One region of the Pantoea sp. SGAir0418 genome, then DNA from elsewhere that is predicted to be linked to it. Evidence: predicted binding sites of a transcription regulator. Region 1 holds the regulator's gene; each other region holds the start of a gene.

Region 1 (3,109 bases):
CCACCAGTCTCGCCTTCCGTAAAATTTTCCAGCAGCTGGATCTGCACGCGGCGGAAGTAGAAGGCGACAGTTTCCATCGCTATACCCGTCCGGAAATGGACATGGCGATTCGTAAGGCGCGCGACCTCGGGCGTCACATCAGCTACTTTGGCCCGGAAGCCAACGACTTCGGCCTGCTGGAGCAGACTTTCCGCGACTATGGTCAGAGCGGACTCGGCCAGTCGCGCAAATATCTGCACACCTACGATGAAGCGGTGCCGTGGAATCAGGTGCCGGGCACGTTTACACCCTGGCAGCCGCTGCCGGAAAACACCGATGTGCTGTTCTATGAAGGCCTGCACGGCGGCGTGGTGACGCAGCAGCATAACGTGGCTGAACACGTCGATCTGCTGGTTGGCGTGGTACCGATTGTTAATCTGGAGTGGATTCAGAAACTGGTACGCGACACCAGCGAGCGCGGCCATTCGCGCGAAGCGGTGATGGATTCGGTGGTGCGTTCGATGGAAGACTACATCAACTACATCACGCCGCAGTTTTCCCGCACGCACCTCAACTTCCAGCGCGTGCCGACCGTGGATACCTCGAACCCGTTTGCCGCGCGTGAAATCCCGTCGCTGGATGAGAGCTTTGTGGTGATCCATTTTCGCGGCCTGGAGGGCATCGCTTTTCCTTATTTACTGGCGATGATCCAGGGCTCGTTTATTTCCCACATGAATACGCTGGTGGTGCCGGGCGGCAAGATGGGACTGGCGATGGAGTTGATCATGACGCCGCTGGTGCAGCGGTTGATTGAAGGAAAACGTATTGAATAGCGCAGGCTAATACGCCAGTTTCGCCGTGAGGAACTGAGATCGGGAGCGCAGGGCCGCGCTCCCGGCTGGATTACAGCTCCACCACTTCGTAGCTGTGCGTTATCTCGACGCCCTTGCCCAGCATGATCGCGACCGAGCAGTACTTCTCCGCGGACAGATCCACCGCGCGCGCTACCGCTTTATCGCTCAGCGCTTTGCCGCTGACAATAAAATGCAGATTGATATGCGTAAAAATGCGTGGCGCTTCTTCGCGGCGTTCCGAGGTCAGTTTGACTTCACAATCGGCGACATCGTTGCGCCCCTTTTGCAGAATCGACACCACGTCAATCGCGCTGCAGCCGCCCGCAGCCATCAACACCATCTCCATCGGGCTGGGCGCTTTATCACCGGAATTGCCGTCCATTAATACCTGATGACCGGATGAGGATTCTCCGAGAAAGGTCAGCCCTTCCACCCATTTCACTCGTGCCTGCATTATTCTTTCTCCTGAAGCGGCGGTTTTGCCGCCAGAGTACGCTTTCACCTGACAAACAGCAATGCAGACGCATCCCCCACCTGCTGAAGCGAGACAACAGGAGACAGGTTGCAAAAGCTATGCTACAAACAGTGCTGAAAATATTTTCGTCACGAAAGACGAAAGCGGGACGAATCAAAAGCATCGCTTACGAATCCACCCCCGAATAACTGTCCCTCACGGGAAACGCTGGACGATTTCACCGCCTGACAGGGAAAACTGCCCCCTGTATTTTGGGCACGATTACAACAGAGGATAATAGCGAATGGTTCTCGGCAAACCGCAAACAGACCCTACACTCGAATGGTTCCTGTCCCATTGCCATATTCACAAATATCCATCCAAAAGCACCCTCATCCATCAGGGTGAGAAAGCGGAAACGCTGTACTACATCGTGAAAGGTTCCGTCGCGGTACTGATTAAAGATGAAGAAGGCAAAGAGATGATTCTCTCCTACCTCAATCAGGGGGATTTCATCGGTGAGCTCGGCCTGTTTGAAGAGGGCCAGGAGCGTAGCGCCTGGGTACGTGCGAAAACCGCCTGCGAAGTGGCTGAAATTTCCTACAAAAAATTCCGTCAGCTGATTCAGGTCAATCCGGATATTTTAATGCGCCTGTCGGCGCAGATGGCGCGTCGCCTGCAGGTAACATCTGAAAAAGTCGGCAACCTTGCCTTCCTCGATGTGACCGGCCGTATCGCGCAAACGCTGCTCAACCTGGCGAAACAGCCTGATGCCATGACCCACCCGGACGGTATGCAGATCAAAATCACCCGTCAGGAGATTGGTCAGATCGTGGGCTGCTCACGCGAAACCGTGGGTCGTATCCTGAAAATGCTGGAAGATCAGAACCTGATCTCTGCACACGGCAAAACCATCGTCGTTTACGGCACCCGCTGATTTCTTCTCACCTACGGCGTGATGGCAACATCGCGCCGTTTCTGTTTACGATGAGCTGATGTGGCGTCGAATCATCTATCATCCGGAAGTTAACTATGCGCTGCGGCAAACGCTGGTGCTGTGCCTGCCTGTGGCGCTCGGCTGGCTGTTTGGCGATCTGCAAAAAGGGCTGCTGTTCTCCCTGGTGCCGGCCTGCTGCAACATCGCCGGTCTGGATACGCCACACAAGCGGTTCTTCAAACGGCTGATTGTCGGCGGCGCACTGTTCGCCAGCGGCAGTTTTCTGATTCAGTACCTCACGGCTTACGCTGTGCCGCTGCCGCTGATTCTGCTGGTGTTGCCGCTGCTGGTGGGCGTGACCGGTGAAATCAGCCCGCTGCATGGTCGTTTGCTGCCCGGCACGCTGATCGCCGCCATCTTTACCTTAAGCCTCGTCGGCCGTATGCCGATGTGGGTCCCGCCGCTGCTGTATATCGGCGGGACGCTGTGGTACGGGCTGTTTAACTGGTTCTGGTTCTGGCTGTGGAAAGAGCAGCCGATGCGCGAGACCCTCAGCCTGCTGTACCGCGAGCTGGCCGATTACTGCGACGCCAAATACACCCTGCTGACGCAGCTGACCGATCCGGAAAAAGCGCTGCCGCCGCTACTGGCGCGCCAGCAGAAAGCGGTCGATCTGATCACCACCTGCTACCAGCAGATGCATATGCTGTCCGCCAGCCGTGATAACAGCCATAAACGCCTGACGCGCGCTTTCCAGGTCGCGCTCGATCTGCAGGAACATATCTCGGTCAGCCTGCACCAGCCGGAAGAGGTGCAAAAGCTGGTGGAGCAGAGCCACGCCGAGGCGGTGATCCGCTGGAACGCGAAAATCATTTCGGCACGGCT
Region 2 (3,109 bases), 1.8 Mb from region 1:
CTATTGCGTACAACCGATTCTGCCGGTGCTGTCACAGCAGTTTGGCGTGACGCCTGCCGAAAGCAGTATTTCGCTGTCGCTCTCCACCGGGCTGATGGCGCTGGGCCTGCTGTTCACCGGCCCGCTGTCAGATGCGATTGGGCGTAAATCGGTGATGGTGACCGCGCTGATGCTGGCGGCGATTTGTACGCTGTTCTCCGCCACCATGAGCAGCTGGCAGGGGATTCTGCTGATGCGCGCGCTGACCGGTCTGTCGCTCAGTGGCGTCGCGGCGGTGGGCATGACTTACCTGAGCGAAGAGATGCACCCGCGGGTCATCGCCTTCTCCATGGGGCTGTACATCAGCGGTAACTCGATTGGCGGCATGAGCGGTCGTTTACTCTCCGGTGTACTGACCGACTTTTTCTCGTGGCGTATTGCCATTGGCGTCATTGGCTGCTGTGCGCTGGCTGGCGCGCTGATGTTCTGGAAAATTCTGCCCGCGTCGCGCCATTTTCGCCCTGCCTCGCTGCGGCCACGCAGTCTGCTGATCAACTTCCGCCTGCACTGGCGCGACAAAGGATTGCCGCTGCTGTTTGCCGAAGGCTTTCTGCTGATGGGCGCGTTTGTCACGCTGTTTAACTACATCGGCTACCGTTTACTGAGCGCGCCTTGGTCACTGAGCCAGGCGGTGGTCGGGCTGCTGTCTGTGGTGTATCTCACCGGTTCGTGGAGTTCGCCGAAAGCTGGCGCGATGACCAGCCGCTTTGGTCGCGGTCCGGTGATGACGGGCGCCACGGCGATCATGCTGGCCGGTCTGCTGCTGACCGCCTTTAGTTCGCTGTGGCTGATTTTGCCGGGCATGATGCTGTTTACTGCCGGCTTCTTTGCCGCCCATTCGGTGGCCAGCGGCTGGATTGGACCGCGCGCGCGCCGGGCGAAAGGCCAGGCATCATCACTTTACCTGTTCAGCTACTACGTGGGCTCCAGCGTGGCCGGCACCCTGGGCGGCGTGTTCTGGCACCGCTACGGCTGGCCGGGCGTAACCCTGTTTATCAGCGCCCTGCTGGTGCTGGCACTGCTGGTTGGCCTGCGTTTACAGGGCCGCAAACTGTAATACCCTTCATCGTTAGCGCGGGACCTCAGCGTCCCGCCTGCTCCGCTGGATTCGAATAATCAGGCATTCGCGCCGTACCACTTAAAACAAAATAGCAATTCATCGCTATAATTCGTTCTATTCCAATAATACTTAGACTTATTTTTTACACAGCAATGAGGTAGTCAGATGGAGCTTTACTATTATGTCGATAAGCATGCCGGTTATAACGACAATCATGTGGTGCATGCGAAGGGCTGTCCGTTCCTGCCATCCGACGGCGGTCGCCGTTTTCTCGGGACTTTTTACACGCCCGGGGCTGCAATCCAGCAGGCGCGTAAATTTTACGCCACTGCGTTGGGCTGCGAACACTGCTGCCCGGTGGGCGTAAAAAAAAATCCGACCCACAACTTTAGCGTGGCACTAAAGCATATGGCGTGACTCTGATAATCCTGGTCTGAACCACACCCGTCCGCCCGATACCCGCCCTCAGCACGGCTAAGCGATTTTTCTATTACAGAAACAGCTGACTTAGCCTGTGCTGGTACGGCAGACTCGCGGGCCGGCAGCACGCAGCCGCAACAACTCCCCATAACCACAGGCTATTTACCACGCTCAGCGCGATAAGAAATATTCAGTGATAAAACCCGGGTTAACGGTTTTCATCGGCTGACTAATGCTCCACAATAGCGGAAATTTGTGATCGAGGTCACTTTACCGGGTGCGTTCCTGCCCCCCCTCACTCGTCGTTTAGCCGATTTGAATTCAATGCAATCAACAACCGTTTCCCGAAAAACAGCCTGGCTGCGCGTGGTGCTGCTGGCTATCGCTGCTTTTGTCTTCAATACCACCGAATTTGTGCCGGTTGGCCTGCTGTCGGACATCGCCAGCAGCTTTGCAATGAAAACCGCTGATGTCGGTATCATGCTGACCATCTATGCCTGGGTCGTGGCGCTGCTATCGCTGCCGTTAATGCTGCTGACGCGCAACGTCGAGCGCCGCCTGCTGCTGGCCATCCTGTTTATTCTGTTTGTTGCCAGCCACCTGTTATCGGCCGTGGCGTGGGATTTCACGTCGCTGGTGCTGTCGCGCATTGGCATTGCACTGGCGCACGCGGTGTTCTGGTCGATCACCGCCTCGCTGGCGATTCGCGTTGCGCCGGCCGGCAAGAAAACCCAGGCGTTGAGTATGCTGGCCACGGGCACGGCGCTGGCGATGGTGCTGGGCGTGCCGATTGGTCGTATTGTGGGTCAGTATCTGGGCTGGCGTACCACCTTTGGTATGATCGGCCTGTCAGCGCTGGTACTGCTGATTATGCTGGTGCGGATATTGCCGCGCCTGCCGAGTGAGCACACCGGTTCACTCAGCAGCGTGCCGATGCTGTTTCGCCGTCCGGCGCTGGTGGCGATGTACATTCTGGTCACCGTCGTGGTGACCGCGCACTACACCGCTTACAGCTATATTGAGCCGTTTATGCAGGTAGTGGCCAGCGCCGATGAGAACTTCACCACCCTGTTACTGCTGCTGTTCGGCTCAGCCGGCATTCTGGGCAGCATTCTGTTCAGCACGCTGGGCAATAAATTCCCGTCCGCGCTGCTGATCGCCGCCATTGCGCTGATTACCCTGTGTATGGGTCTGCTGGTGTTTGCTGCGGTACGTCCGGCAGCGATTACCGTGCTGTGTATTATCTGGGGAATGGCAATGATGATGATCGGCCTGGCGATGCAGGTGCGCGTGCTATCGCTGGCACCGGACGCCACCGACGTCGCCATGTCGCTGTTTTCCGGTATTTATAACATCGGCATCGGCGCTGGCGCGCTACTCGGTAACCAGGTCAGTCTGCATCTGCAGATGGCAGACGTGGGCAACGTGGGCGCCATCATTGGCCTGGCGGGACTGTTCTGGTGCATCGCTATTTTCCGCCGTTATCCGCAGCTGCGCTCCAACGGCTAATGCGTTTCACAGGCAGCGGCGCCCCTGACGGCACCGCTGCTGACATGGCCGGCTAAGGCAGGAAAAACATCGGCTGCAGTG
Region 3 (3,109 bases), 170 kb from region 1:
CAGGTTTAAGCCATAGGTGTGATAACGGTTAACTGCACGTTATGCATATGCATTCGAATATAACATTCTCGTATCGGAATTAAACGTTTGTTTATTTTTTAAATGCAGAAATGATTCAGCATAAGAATTAATCAGCCCGACGGCGCTGTCATAAGGGATTTTTATCCCCTAATCAGGCAGTTATAGTAACGTAGTTGTTGCGACAGTGTGAGGGAAATGGAGAGGGTTGATTTCACAAGGTGAGCTGGGTCACAAATTAACGCATTGAAAAAGATAGGTTTTAGCGAAATTGATTTTTTATGCGGATTTTATGTTGCCTGATGTTTCGCCAGATCGTGTAAAAATAATGTTACATTTGTGTGACTTTTAATTTGGGCACCGTGTCAGGCGCCCGTCAGAAGAAAAATGCATCACGCGCAACACTCAGCGCAGCTGGAACCAGCGGCGCCAGACGAAGCGGATAATGAAAAACTCAACGGTACCCAGCAGCAAAAACCAGACGCAGAACACCATGGTGTACAGCTGATTCACATCCTGCAGATGCAGAGCCTGCTGCAGCTGTTTTGCCAGCGCTACGCCAAACGAAGGGGCGGGCAGCAGTAGCGCCGAAAGAAAGCCCAGCAGCAGAATGCCGCCCGGGATGATCAGCGTTTCAAACGGGTTTTTCATCGCATCATTCCAAATCAGTTAGCGCGGGCATTAGCGCATAAAACCGCGGCGCGGTGCAATCCCCGCAGTAGCGCGCGCTAAGAAATTTCTTCTATTCCATCCACTTAGCTGCAGAAATAGCGGCAGTTAAGAGTTATAGCCTTTGCTATACTTAAACCCATGATTTTGTTGTCTTTTTTTTGGCGGGTTGGCGTGCTAGACTGCGCGCACTTTTTCATTACTGAACCCGATATGCGGACAAAGTGCAGGCTTAATCGTCTTATTTCCCCGCATTGACTGAAAACCATGACATTTATCGCAACCCTGATTCTGGCCTTTGGTATGTCGATGGACGCTTTCGCTGCAGCACTGGGCAAAGGCGCGTCGCTGTATCGTCCGGGTTTCAAAGAAGCATTACGCACAGGGCTGATTTTTGGCGTCATTGAAATGCTGACGCCGCTGGTGGGCTGGGCCATCGGGCTGGCCGCCAGCCACTACATTATGGCGTGGGATCACTGGGTGGCATTTGGTCTGCTGGGCATTCTTGGCGGGCGGATGATCATGGAAGGTTTCCGTCAGACGGCCGACGAGCCGTGTGAAGCGCCGCAGCGCCACGGCTTTATGGTACTGGCGCTGACGGCGGTAGCGACCAGCCTTGATGCGCTGGCGGTGGGGGTTGGCCTCGCGTTCCTGCAGGTTAACATTGTGCTCACCGCGCTCACCATCGGTGCGGCTACCACTATCATGGCGACCACCGGTGTGCTGGTCGGCCGCTTTATCGGTCCGGTAATGGGCAAATGGGCAGAAGTGCTGGGCGGCGTGGTACTGATCAGCATTGGCTGCACCATCCTGATTGAGCACTTAGGGCTGTTCCGTTAACGTCTGGCACGATGGGGTGGGCGCGTTTTTGTGATCTGGTTCAAAAATAATTGCGTGAAAAATGCGCGGGCGTTATAATTTTCACGTAATTCTTCAACAATTTTTGTATCAGGTGCACCATGAAACGTTTTTTCCGCTCCGTGTTTCGCTCTTATGTTGAGACCTTCAAACACGTACCGCCGGGCGCCTTAAACTAAGCGCTCCGCCAGAAACCCTCGATAATCGCGGTCAGGGATCGACCTGTGGTTATCACTCGGCGCCGTTCCCCTCTGCGCATCTCTGTCACCAAAACTCACAAACATTAATTACTTTACCCTCAGGTCATACCGCTTTTCCGTCTGGCTTTTGATAACCTGCGCGCAAATTCTCTATAACATTGAGGCCATCATGCAGCTGTGCAGTTTTTCTCTTATTGACCAGGCAAGAAAAAGTTATGGCATCGTGCAACCCGACGGCGTGATCGATCTCGGTGCGCGGCTGGGCGACAGCTGTCCGGATTTGAAAACTCTGCTACAGCGCGGTGGCCTGAGTGACCTGCAGGTGTACCTGAGCGAGCCGGTGGACTATGCCTTCAGCGCGATTCGCTTCCTGCCGGTGGTGGAAAACCCAGGCAAAGTCTTCTGCGTTGGTATGAACTATGCCGACAAGCGCCAGGAGTTTGCCGCCACGCTCGACGCGCCGACGCTGTTCGTACGCTTTGCCGATTCGCTGGCAGCACACGAGCAGCCCCTGCTGAAACCGGCGACCACGGCTGAATTTGATTACGAAGGCGAGCTGGCGGTGATCATCGGCAAGGCTGCTTATCAGGTAAAAGCCGCCGATGCGCTACAGCATGTAGCGGGCTACAGCTGCTTTATGGATGCCACGGTGCGCGACATGCAGTTCACCTGGTTTACCGCAGGCAAAAACTGGCAGCAAACCGGCGGCTTTGGCCCGTGGATGACCACCGCCGACGACATCCCGGACCCGCAGCAGCTGGCGATCAAAACCTGGCTGAATCAGCGCGAAGTGCAGAACGATACCACGGCCAGCATGGTGCATCCGGTGGCGAAGATCATTGAATACATCTCGGCGTTTAGTCCGCTGTCACCGGGCGATGTCATCATCACCGGCTCACCGGGCGGCGTGGGGAAAAAGCGTACGCCACCGCTGTTTATGTTCCCTGGCGATGAGATCGAAGTGGAAATTGAGAAGATTGGCCGTCTGCGCCACCGCATCGTCTGACACGCTGTTACGCGGTGGCGAACGTTGCACAGCCACCGCGCTACCGCTTAAATAAATATTCAACAATACGAAATGTCCCGAATTTATATTTAAATGGCGCAGATTTAGTTATCAGGTTAAATAATTATTGTTAAGTTAATTTTCCTGCGAGGTATTGCGTAAATATTTTTGTGATCGCCAACTAATTCCCTCGCTTTGCTATAGTTAAAATTAAAAGCAGCGGCGTATTATCGTCCACTGCCGATTCCGGCATGGAAATAAGGGATGATAATGAAAACCATCAGTCGCGAGATCATTAACGATCTCATTGACCGCGTGGGCGGTCGGGAAAATATTCTGTCACTTTCGCACTGTATTA
Region 4 (3,109 bases), 1.6 Mb from region 1:
CAGCGCTGAAATTCGTGCCAAAATGCAGCAGAATTTACGTGGCGAACTGACCGAAGACTGATACGGAGCAAAATCCCATGAAGCGGGCATTGATAATCATCGATATTCAGAACGATTTTTGCCCCGGCGGCCCGATGGCCGTGCGTGAAGGTGACCAGACGGTTGCCGTTGCTAATCGCTATGCACGCGAATTCCGCGCGCGCGGTGAATGCGTGGTGGCGTTGCAGGACTGGCATCCGGCCAATCACGGCAGCTTTGCCTCGGTCTCTGGCGAGCCGGTGTATACCCTCGGTGAACTGAATGGTCTGGCGCAGATCTGGTGGCCCGATCACGGCGTGCAGCACTCACACGGCGCGGATTTCCATCCGGATCTCGATCGCAGTCTGATTGATGCGGTGTTCCATAAAGGCGGCGATGTGGATGTGGATAGCTACAGCGCCTTTTTCGATAATGGGCACCGCCGCAAAACCGAGCTCGACAGCTGGCTGCGCGAGCGCGGCATTACTCACCTGGTGATGCTGGGCCTGGCGACCGATTACTGCGTCAAGTACAGCGTGCTGGATGCGCTGGAACTGGGATATCACGTTGAGGTGGTGCAGGAAGGCTGCCGGGGCGTCAATCTCAATCCGGACGACAGCGAGATCGCGATCGCGCAGATGCAGGCGCAGGGTGCGGTCATTATCTGAAAATCAGGGCTGGAGCTCTCCAGCCCTGCAGCCGGTTAATGCAGGTTGATGCGCGTCACGTCGGACTCGATTCCCCACTCTTCCTTCAGCTGTTTTTTCGACTTCATCACCATCTCGCCGCCTTTACCGATGGTCATGTGCTGCGGTTCGTCGTTGTGCCGCGCCTGCCACAGCATCACCAGCTGCAGACAGTTATCTTTCTGATCCTGCGTCAGCGCCACGCCGTCTGGCCACTTGCCGGTTTCCACCGCGGTGGCGAGGCGCTCGTAGACTTCCGGCGTCATCGCCGCCAGCATTGCTTCCAGTTCCTGCTTCATGCTCAGCCCTCGTGCTGATTGCCCTGCTCGTCGGTAAAGTTCAGCGACGCTGAGTTGACACAATAGCGCTCGCCGGTTGGCTGCGGGCCATCCGGGAAGACGTGGCCCAGATGGGCGTCGCAGTTACCGCAGCGGATTTCGACGCGGTGCATACCGTGCGAGTCATCTTCCAGATAGCGGATAGCTTCATCGTTATACGGCTGGTAAAAGCTCGGCCAGCCGCAGCCGGAGTCATACTTGGTTTCGGAGAGAAACAGCGGTGCGTTGCAGACCAGGCAGTGATAGATACCCTCCTGCTTGTTGTGCAACAGCGCGCCGGTGAAAGGCGGTTCGGTTCCACGATGCTGAGTGACGTAGCGCTGCATTTCCGACAGCTGGGCAATTTTTGCCTCGGGTGCGGTGTCTTTAGCCATTTTGAGTTCCGGAGTGTCATTCTGTAAAAATCGTCTAGTATTCTAACAAACGAACAACATCTTCCGGGTCTTTTTTCGTGCGGATGCTTTTGCCCCGACCAGCACTGCGCAATTTTGTGATGACGATCACTCTTTGCAACAGTCATCCCTTTTTAGTCTGCATTCGGCGTAAGATAGGTGCGCAATAAGGGCGCTGCGCAAGCGTTTGCGCACCCAATTATTCCTGGCGCTGGAATTGACCTTTCGCAACAATTGACACGATTCCGCTTGACGCCTGGTAAGGTTTTTGTAATTTTACAGCCAACCTTTTATTCACTAACAAATAGCTGGTGGAATATATGACTATCAAAGTAGGTATCAACGGTTTTGGCCGTATCGGTCGCATCGTTTTCCGTGCTGCTCAGCAGCGTTCTGACATCGAAATCGTCGCGATCAACGACCTGCTCGACGCCGATTACATGGCTTACATGCTGAAGTATGACTCTACACACGGTCGTTTCGACGGCACCGTAGAAGTGAAAGATGGCGCGCTGATCGTTAACGGTAAAAAAATCCGTGTTACCGCTGAGAAAGACCCGGCTAACCTGAAATGGGACGAAGTGGGCGTTGACGTTGTTGCTGAAGCAACCGGTATCTTCCTGACCGACGAAACCGCACGTAAACACATCACTGCCGGCGCGAAGAAAGTGGTTCTGACTGGCCCGTCTAAAGATGACACCCCAATGTTCGTTCGTGGTGCCAACTTCGACAAATATGCCGGCCAGGACATCGTGTCTAACGCTTCCTGCACCACCAACTGCCTGGCACCGCTGGCTAAAGTAATCAACGACAAGTTCGGTATCGTTGAAGGTCTGATGACCACTGTTCACGCCACCACCGCCACCCAGAAAACCGTTGATGGCCCGTCTCACAAAGACTGGCGCGGCGGCCGCGGTGCAGCGCAGAACATCATCCCATCTTCTACTGGCGCAGCGAAAGCAGTAGGCAAAGTTCTGCCAGAGCTGAACGGTAAACTGACCGGTATGGCGTTCCGCGTACCAACGCCAAACGTGTCTGTGGTTGACCTGACCGTTCGTCTGGAAAAACCAGCGTCTTATAAAGACATCTGTGCAGCCATCAAAGCCGCTGCTGAAGGTGACATGAAAGACGTGCTGGGCTACATCGAAGACGACGTGGTTTCTACCGACTTCAACGGCGAAACCCTGACTTCCGTGTTCGACGCGAAAGCCGGTATCGCTCTGAACGACAACTTTGTGAAACTGGTTTCCTGGTACGATAACGAAACCGGTTACTCCAACAAGGTTCTGGATCTGATTGCACTGGTTGCTGCTAAGTAAGCTAACCGGCTAAACAGACAAGGGGTGACTTCGGTCGCCCCTTTTTTTTCGATTGGATGAGAGAAGGTCTGACAATGCACAATTCGCTCTTTAACTTGCCCGTGGTGACGCAGATCACCCCTTACCTGTCGCAGCGTCAGATGGGTGAATTGCCGATTCTGGTGATCAGCCATCCGAAAGTGCGCGCGGCCATTGCGCTGCAGGGCGCGCATCTGCTGGCATGGCAGCCGGCCGGTCAGCAGCCCGCCATCTGGCTTAGCGACAAGACGCCGTTTGTCAGCGGCAAAGCCATTCGCGGCGGTGTGCCGGTCTGCTGGCCGTGGTTTGGTCCGGCAGGTGAACCTGCACATGGCTTT

What was found. Region 1 encodes CRP, which controls carbon source genes, mostly activating them, when cyclic AMP is high. Its sites were predicted from a motif close to ATGTGANNNNNNTCACAT; they were not measured.
Region 2: a site for CRP is predicted at 1,773-1,790, ahead of C1N84_RS09625 (sugar transporter). Genes of this name have one in related genera too.
Region 3: a site for CRP is predicted at 1,556-1,573, ahead of azuC (stress response protein AzuC). Genes of this name have one in related genera too.
Region 4: a site for CRP is predicted at 1,531-1,548, ahead of msrB (peptide-methionine (R)-S-oxide reductase MsrB). Genes of this name have one in related genera too.

The regions. Positions count from the first base shown of each region.
Region 1 is NZ_CP027911.1:307,436-310,544, reverse strand. Features, by position in the region: gene C1N84_RS01320 (phosphoribulokinase) at 1-812, shown strand, start outside; gene C1N84_RS01315 (OsmC family protein) at 883-1,287, opposite strand; gene crp (cAMP-activated global transcriptional regulator CRP) at 1,592-2,224, shown strand; gene C1N84_RS01305 (YccS/YhfK family putative transporter) at 2,283-3,109, shown strand, end outside.
Region 2 is NZ_CP027911.1:2,093,668-2,096,776, forward strand. Features, by position in the region: gene C1N84_RS09615 (MFS transporter) at 1-1,096, shown strand, start outside; gene C1N84_RS09620 (hypothetical protein) at 1,265-1,516, shown strand; gene C1N84_RS09625 (sugar transporter) at 1,844-3,028, shown strand; gene rhaM (L-rhamnose mutarotase) at 3,081-3,109, opposite strand, start outside.
Region 3 is NZ_CP027911.1:140,171-143,279, forward strand. Features, by position in the region: gene C1N84_RS00635 (DUF1158 domain-containing protein) at 424-669, opposite strand; gene mntP (manganese efflux pump MntP) at 955-1,527, shown strand; gene azuC (stress response protein AzuC) at 1,647-1,724, shown strand; gene C1N84_RS00650 (fumarylacetoacetate hydrolase family protein) at 1,915-2,751, shown strand; gene treB (PTS trehalose transporter subunit IIBC) at 3,022-3,109, shown strand, end outside.
Region 4 is NZ_CP027911.1:1,888,166-1,891,274, reverse strand. Features, by position in the region: gene ansA (asparaginase) at 1-61, shown strand, start outside; gene pncA (bifunctional nicotinamidase/pyrazinamidase) at 78-686, shown strand; gene C1N84_RS08670 (YeaC family protein) at 722-1,003, opposite strand; gene msrB (peptide-methionine (R)-S-oxide reductase MsrB) at 1,006-1,416, opposite strand; gene gapA (glyceraldehyde-3-phosphate dehydrogenase) at 1,755-2,753, shown strand; gene C1N84_RS08655 (D-hexose-6-phosphate mutarotase) at 2,828-3,109, shown strand, end outside.